DNA from 2 places in the Citrobacter sp. CFNIH10 genome. Region 2 is predicted to be linked to the other one. Evidence: predicted binding sites of a transcription regulator. Region 2 holds the regulator's gene; the other holds the start of a gene.
What was found. Region 2 encodes CRP, which controls carbon source genes, mostly activating them, when cyclic AMP is high. Its sites were predicted from a motif close to ATGTGANNNNNNTCACAT; they were not measured.
Positions count from the first base shown of each region.

Region 1: glpT (glycerol-3-phosphate transporter) is a predicted target of CRP. The motif match lies at 2,520-2,537, and genes of this name have one in related genera.

Region 1 is NZ_CP026216.1:4,742,154-4,746,332, forward strand. It holds gene glpQ (glycerophosphodiester phosphodiesterase) at 1-1,015, opposite strand, end outside; gene glpT (glycerol-3-phosphate transporter) at 1,020-2,339, opposite strand; gene glpA (anaerobic glycerol-3-phosphate dehydrogenase subunit A) at 2,681-4,179, shown strand, end outside.
Region 2 is NZ_CP026216.1:827,914-832,092, forward strand. It holds gene C2U53_RS07430 (hydrolase) at 1-353, shown strand, start outside; gene C2U53_RS07435 (YheU family protein) at 356-574, shown strand; gene C2U53_RS07440 (phosphoribulokinase) at 629-1,498, shown strand; gene C2U53_RS07445 (OsmC family protein) at 1,598-2,002, opposite strand; gene crp (cAMP-activated global transcriptional regulator CRP) at 2,310-2,942, shown strand; gene C2U53_RS07465 (YccS/YhfK family putative transporter) at 2,994-4,179, shown strand, end outside.

The sequences.
Region 1 (4,179 bases), 1.3 Mb from region 2:
CCGCTTTGTTGTAGAGGATGTCGTACAGCTGATTCACATCCGTCGTGTACTCCGGCAACTGATCGGCGCGCACCGTATAAGGATGAACCGCCATCTTATTCTGGTGGGCCTCTTTCACCATATCTGTCAGGACGATATTGCCTTTCGTCGACTTCTCGTCAATCAGCATGTGGTAATCCGGACCGATGCCGTCCGCATATTCCGCCACCTGTTTCATCGCCCCGGGTTTGAACATCCAGTCGTAGTTGTAATTGACCCAACTGCCGTCCGGCTGCTTCTCCTGGGTTTCATTCCAGTCGGTATAGGCAATCAACTGCACCAGGTTCAGATCCATCCCCATTTTAGGTTCCAGCTCATTTTTGATGCGCTTGAGTTCTGCTACATCAAAACTTTGCAGATAGACTTTGTCCTGCTTGTCGCTGTAACCGTACTGTTTCAGCACTTCCAGAGTCTTCGTCGCAATGTCCTTCCCTTCCTGATGATGGAACCACGGCGCTTTGATCTCCGGATAGATACCGATGTTCTTGCCGGTAGAATGGTTCAGTCCCTGAACAAACTCGATCTCTTCAGCAAAGGTATGCACGCGGAAATCCGATTTACCCATCGGGAAACGCCCAGGATAGGTTTGCACCTTCTTGCCATTTTCCAGATCAAACCCTTCGGTAAATTTCAGAGATTTGATTTCGTCCAGCGTAAAGTCGATGGCGTAATAACGACCGTCTTTGCGTGCACGATCCGGAAAACGCTCGGCGACATCCGTCACGCGATCAAGATAGTGGTCATGCAGGACGACCAGTTGGTCGTCTTTGGTCATCACCAGATCCTGTTCCAGATAATCCGCCCCCTGCGCGTAGGCCATTGCTTTCGCGGGCAGCGTATGTTCCGGTAGGTAGCCGCTCGCGCCACGGTGGGCAATCACAACTTTATCCGTGTTGCTGGCGGCCAGGGCATGACTTCCCATTACCGCGCCCGCCATCATCAGCGTCAGGCTCAGGTTTTTCAGTGTTTTTTTCATTCACTTAGCCCCCGTTGCGTTTCAGTTGCATCTCAGCATGGTGGCGTTTTTCGCCGATCATCACCACAATCAACAGAATCACCGCCAGAATGCTGCCGCCGATCATCACCATGAAACCGCCGTCCCAGCCGAAGAAGTCCACGGTGTAGCCGACGATGGCGCTGGCCGCCACGGAACCGCCGAGGTAACCAAACAGGCCGGTAAAGCCCGCTGCCGTCCCTGCGGCTTTTTTCGGTGCCAGTTCCAGCGCATGCAAACCAATCAGCATCACCGGACCGTAAATCAGGAAGCCGATCACAATCATACAAACCATATCGACGGTCGGGTTACCTGCCGGGTTCATCCAGTAAACGATGGTAGCGATCGTCACCAGGGTCATAAAGAACACACCGGTCGCGCCACGGTTACCACGGAACACTTTGTCCGACATCCAGCCGCACAGCAGCGTGCCAGGGATCCCTGCATATTCATAGAAGAAGTAGGCCCAGGAGGATTTATCCAGCGCAAAGTGCTTCACTTCTTTCAGATAGGTTGGAGACCAGTCGAGAATGCCGTAACGCAGCAGATAAACGAACACGTTCGCAATCGCGATGTACCACAACAGTTTATTCGGCAGAACGTACTGCATGAAGATCTGCTTCGCGGTCAGCTCTTCTTCCGCTTTCTCGTTGTAGTCGTCCGGATAGTCGTTTTTGTACTCTTCGATGGGCGGCAGGCCACAGGATTGCGGCGTATCACGCATCAGCGCGAAAGCGAAAATAGCCACCAGAATGGCGCCGAACGCTGGCATATACAGGGCAGCTTTCCAGTCGTTAAACCAGGCCATCCCGAGCAGGAACAGCAGCGGAGGAATCCCGCCACCGACGTTATGCGCACAGTTCCAGACGGAGACAATCCCGCCACGTTCCTTCTGCGACCACCAGTGCACCATGGTGCGTCCGCACGGCGGCCAGCCCATTCCCTGGAACCATCCGCAGAGGAACAACAGCACGAACATAATAGCAATGCTCGATGTCGCCCACGGTACAAAGCCCATGAACAGCATCACTGCCGCGGCCAGAATCAGACCGGCAGGCAGGAAAACGCGCGGATTCGAGCGATCCGAAACCGACCCCATGATGAATTTCGAAAATCCGTAGGCAATAGAGATCCCCGACAAGGCAAAACCTAAATCACCGCGTGAAAACCCCTGCTCGACCAGGTAAGGCATTGCAAGGGCAAAGTTCTTGCGCACCAGATAGTACGCGGCATAGCCAAAGAATATCCCCAGGAATATTTGCCAGCGAAGCCGGCGGTATGTCGGATCGATCTCCGCTGCAGGCAAGCGAGCTTTATGCGCTCCGCTGCAGGCAAGCGAGCTTTATGCGCCGCTGGTTTAAAAATACTCAACATAATGTAGCCTCCGTGGCCCGTCTTTTATAAGTAGTAAACACCGCAGGTGGTACACGCAACCCCCGCTGCTTCCAGTGTTGGTCGCGATCTTATGCAAAGATACATGCCGTGAATGTGAATTACAGCACATATTGTTACAGATTTATGATGAATGTTCAGAAAGGCGCACGAAATCACGTTTCATTTTCGAATTATGAGCGAATATGCGCGAAATCAAACAAATCATGCTTTTTATGTGGCTAAATGATAAAAAACGAACTGTGAGGGAAAACAATGAAAACTCGCGACTCGCAAACCAGTGACGTGATTATCATTGGGGGTGGTGCCACTGGCGCAGGGATTGCCCGCGACTGCGCGCTGCGTGGACTCCGTGTTATTTTAGTCGAGCGTCATGATATTGCGACCGGAGCGACCGGTCGTAACCACGGGCTGCTGCACAGCGGCGCGCGTTATGCGGTGACTGACGCCGAATCTGCCCGCGAATGCATCAGCGAAAACCAAATTCTGAAACGTATCGCCCGCCACTGCGTTGAGCCGACGGACGGTCTGTTTATTACCCTGCCCGAAGATGAGCTTTCCTTTCAGGCCACCTTTATCCGTGCCTGTGAAGAAGCGGGCATTCGGGCAGAAGCGATCGATCCGCAACAGGCGCGGATTATCGAACCGTCGGTGAACCCACAGCTGATCGGCGCGGTCAAAGTGCCGGACGGAACGGTCGATCCGTTCCGCCTGACTGCAGCCAACATGCTTGATGCGAAAGAGCACGGTGCCATTATCCTGACCGCCCACGAAGTGACGGGGTTGATCCGTGAAGGCGCGACCGTTAGCGGTGTCCATGTGCGCAACCATCTCAATGGCGAAACGCAAACGCTGCATGCGCCGGTGGTGGTGAACGCCGCCGGGATCTGGGGACAGCGGATCGCGGAATATGCCGATTTGAGTATCCGCATGTTCCCGGCGAAAGGGTCGCTGCTCATTATGGACCACCGCATCAACCAACACGTCATTAACCGCTGCCGCAAGCCTTCCGACGCCGATATTCTGGTACCCGGCGATACCATTTCGCTGATTGGCACCACCTCAACCCACATTGATTACAATGATATCGACAGCAACCGCGTCACCGCCGATGAGGTCGATATTCTGCTGCGCGAAGGTGAAAAGCTGGCGCCGATCATGGCGAAAACGCGCATTCTGCGCGCCTACTCCGGGGTGCGTCCACTGGTGGCAAGCGATGACGATCCCAGCGGTCGTAACGTCAGTCGCGGCATTGTGCTGTTCGATCACGCGAAACGCGACGGCCTGGACGGGTTTATCACGATTACCGGCGGCAAACTGATGACTTATCGTCTAATGGCGGAATGGGCCACCGACGCGGTCTGTCGGAAACTGGGTAACACGCGTCCTTGCATCACTGCAGACACGCTGCTACCGGGCTCGCAGGAACCCACGGAAAGCACGCTGAAGCGCGTGATCTCTCTGCCAGCCCCACTGCGAGGCTCCGCGGTGTATCGCCACGGCGACCGTACGCCAGCATGGCTGAGTCATGGTCGTCAGCACCGCAGTCTGGTCTGTGAATGTGAAGCCGTCACCGCGGGTGAAGTGCAGTACGCTGTCGAAAATTTAAACGTCAACAGCCTGCTTGATCTCCGTCGTCGCACCCGCGTGGGGATGGGTACCTGTCAGGGCGAGCTCTGCGCCTGCCGTGCCGCCGGGTTGCTGCAACGCTTTAACATCACCACCGCTGCGCAGTCCATTACCCAGTTGTCAGA
Region 2 (4,179 bases):
CGCTGCCGGTGAGCCTGGCGCAGTTGAAGTCCCTGCGCCGGATCCGTGAGTTTGACGATCTGATCACTGCCAAAATTCACGGCTTCGCCGATGCTATCGACTACTATCGTCAGTGCAGTGCCATGCCCTTGCTCAGCGACATCGCCATTCCGACGCTGATCATTCACGCGAAAGACGACCCGTTTATGGATCATCATGTGATCCCCAAAGCAGAAGATTTACCGCCGCAGGTGGAATATCAGTTAACCGAACATGGCGGGCACGTTGGATTTATTGGCGGGACGCTACGTCGGCCAGAAATGTGGCTGGAATCGCGCATCCCTGACTGGCTGACACCGTATCTGGAGGCCTAATCATGCAAATCCCCTGGCAGGACCTTTCCCCCGAGACGCTGGACAATCTGATCGAAAGCTTTGTGTTGCGCGAAGGTACCGATTATGGTGAACATGAACGTACCCTTGAACAAAAAGTCGCCGACGTCAAACGCCAGTTACAGTGTGGCGAAGCGGTGCTGGTGTGGTCTGAGTTGCACGAAACCGTCAATATCATGCCGCGCAAGCAATTTCGCGAATAACCCGCACGCTATCGGCCGACTATAATAAAAAATCAATTTATTGATGGAGTTAACATGTCTGCCAAACATCCGGTGATTGCGGTAACAGGATCCAGCGGCGCGGGGACCACCACCACCAGCCTCGCGTTCCGTAAAATTTTTGCGCAGCTCAACCTGCGCGCAGCCGAGGTGGAAGGCGACAGTTTTCACCGCTATACCCGTCCGGAAATGGATATGGCGATCCGCAAAGCACGCGACGCCGGACGCCACATCAGCTATTTTGGGCCCGACGCCAATGACTTCGGTCTACTGGAGCAGACGTTTATTGAGTACGGTCAGACGGGCAAAGGCCAGTCGCGTAAATATCTGCATACCTATGATGAAGCCGTGCCATGGAATCAGGTACCGGGGACGTTTACCCCGTGGCAACCCCTGCCGGAACCCACCGACGTATTGTTCTATGAAGGCCTGCACGGCGGCGTCGTCACGCCCCAGCATGAGGTCGCAAGACATGTTGATCTCCTGGTCGGCGTGGTCCCCATCGTTAACCTGGAGTGGATCCAGAAGCTTATCCGCGACACCAGCGAACGAGGCCATTCTCGTGAGGCGGTGATGGATTCGGTGGTGCGTTCGATGGACGACTATATCAACTACATCACGCCGCAGTTCTCCCGCACCCATATTAACTTCCAGCGCGTTCCCACCGTCGACACCTCGAACCCATTCGCGGCCAAAGGCATTCCATCACTGGATGAGAGCTTTGTCGTGATTCATTTCCGTAATCTGGAAGGAATCGATTTCCCCTGGTTGCTGGCGATGCTGCAGGGGTCATTCATTTCCCACATCAATACATTGGTGGTACCTGGCGGCAAAATGGGGCTGGCAATGGAACTCATCATGTTGCCGCTGGTGCAGCGACTGATGGAAGGCAAGAAGATCGAATAAACGATGGGAAGTGCGCGATGGCGCTACGCTTATCGAGCCTACAAATCAGGGATCTGTAGGCCGGACCAGGCGCTAGCCGCCATCCGGCGACAGGAAAAATTACGCCGCAATCACTTCATATGAATGGGTAATGTTGACCGCTTTTCCCAGCATCAGCGCCACAGAGCAGTACTTCTCCGCTGACAGGTCGACCGCACGCGAAACGGCGGCATCTTTCAGATCGTTACCGGTGACAATAAAGTGCAGATTGATGTGGGTGAACAGGCGTGGCGCCTCTTCGCGACGTTCTGACGTCAGTTTCACTTCGCAGTTCGTCACATCCTGACGGCCTTTTTGCAGGATAGAAACCACGTCAATGGCGCTGCAACCGCCCGCTGCCATCAACACCATTTCCATCGGGCTCGGCGCTTTATCACCAGAGTTACCGTCCATCAAAATCTGGTGTCCGGAAGCCGACTCACCAAGGAAGGTTAACCCCTCAACCCATTTAACACGCGCTTGCATATTTTTTAACTCCAGTGCGTCAATTTTCCTGACAGATTACGCGTACATAACAATTCTCGCAACGGAAGGCGACCTCCGTCATGCTGAAGCGAGACACCAGGAGACACACGGCTAAAGCTATGCTAAAACAGTCAGGATGCTACAGTAATACATTGATGTACTGCATGTATGCAGAGGACTTCACATTAAAGGCTGCAGTGAGTTTTTGACAGCCTCTTCCCAGGACGCGGGAAGCACATTTTTGCAACCCCAGAGACAGCGGCATTTTTTGGCTCTGGAGACAGCTTATAACAGAGGATAATCGCGCATGGTGCTTGGCAAACCGCAAACAGACCCGACACTTGAATGGTTCTTGTCTCATTGCCACATTCATAAGTACCCGTCCAAGAGCACGCTGATTCACCAGGGTGAAAAAGCAGAAACGTTGTACTACATCGTTAAGGGCTCAGTGGCAGTGTTGATTAAGGATGAGGAAGGGAAAGAAATGATCCTTTCTTATCTGAATCAGGGTGATTTTATTGGCGAACTGGGCCTGTTTGAAGAAGGCCAGGAACGTAGCGCATGGGTTCGGGCGAAAACAGCGTGTGAAGTGGCTGAAATTTCTTACAAGAAATTCCGTCAGTTGATCCAGGTGAACCCGGATATTCTGATGCGCCTCTCTTCCCAAATGGCTCGCCGTCTGCAAGTCACTTCAGAGAAAGTCGGTAACCTGGCCTTCCTCGACGTGACCGGTCGTATCGCCCAGACTCTGCTGAATCTGGCGAAACAACCTGATGCGATGACTCACCCGGACGGCATGCAGATCAAAATCACTCGCCAGGAGATTGGCCAGATCGTTGGCTGCTCTCGCGAAACCGTTGGTCGTATTCTGAAGATGCTGGAAGATCAGAACCTGATCTCCGCTCACGGTAAAACGATCGTCGTTTACGGCACTCGTTAATCTCATCGGAAATGACGCGCTACCCGCTAGCGCGTCATTTTTGTTTTGCCAATGTGGCGCAGACTGATTTATCACCCAGAAATCAATTATGCACTACGTCAAACGCTGGTGCTCTGTTTGCCCGTGGCCGTCGGACTGATCATCGGGCAGTTACATCTGGGCCTGCTCTTCTCTCTCGTTCCCGCCTGCTGCAACATTGCCGGGCTTGATACTCCGCACAAACGCTTTTTCAAACGTCTGATTATCGGTGCATCGCTGTTTGCCGGCTGTAGCCTGATCATGCAGCTGCTGCTGACGCAAGCGGTGCCGTTACCCCTGATCCTGACCGGCCTGACGCTCACGCTCGGCGTCACCGCTGAATTGAGCTCCCTTCACGCGCGTTTGCTTCCGGCCTCGCTGATCGCGGCGATTTTCACACTGAGCCTCGCGGGAAATATGCCGGTCTGGGAACCGCTGCTGATCTACGCGCTGGGCACGCTGTGGTATGGCTTGTTTAACTGGTTCTGGTTCTGGCTCTGGCGCGAACAGCCGCTGCGCGAGTCGCTGAGCCTGCTGTACCGGGAACTGGCGGATTACTGCGAAGCGAAATACAGCATGCTGACCCAGCATACCGACCCGGAAAAAGCCCTGCCGCCGCTTCTGGTGCGCCAGCAGAAGGCCGTCGACCTCATCACCCAGTGCTATCAGCAGATGCACATGCTGTCGGCGCATCACAATAATGACTATAAGCGGATGCTGCGCGCCTTTCAGGAAGCGCTGGATCTGCAGGAACATATCTCCGTCAGTTTGCATCAACCGGAAGAGGTGCAAAAGCTGGTCGAGCGCAGTCACGCGGAGCAGGTGATACGCTGGACGGCGCAAACGGTCGCCGCTCGCCTGCGCGTACTGGCGGATGACATTCTGTATCACCGGCTGCCGACGCGGTTCACCATGCAAAAGCAGATTGGCGCGCTGGAAAAAATTGCTCATCAGCATCCGGATAACCCCGTCGGGCAGTTCTGTTACTGGCACTTCAGCCGTATCGCCCGCGTACTGCGCACCCAGCGACCATTGTACGCCCGCGATCTGATGGCCGATAAGCAGCGTCGGCTACCGCTGCTGCCGGCGTTGAAAAACTACCTCTCGCTGAAATCTCCGGCACTCCGCAGCGCCGGGCGGATCAGCGTCATGCTCAGCATCGCCAGTCTGATGGGAACCGCGCTGCATCTGCCGAAGCCTTACTGGATCCTGATGACGG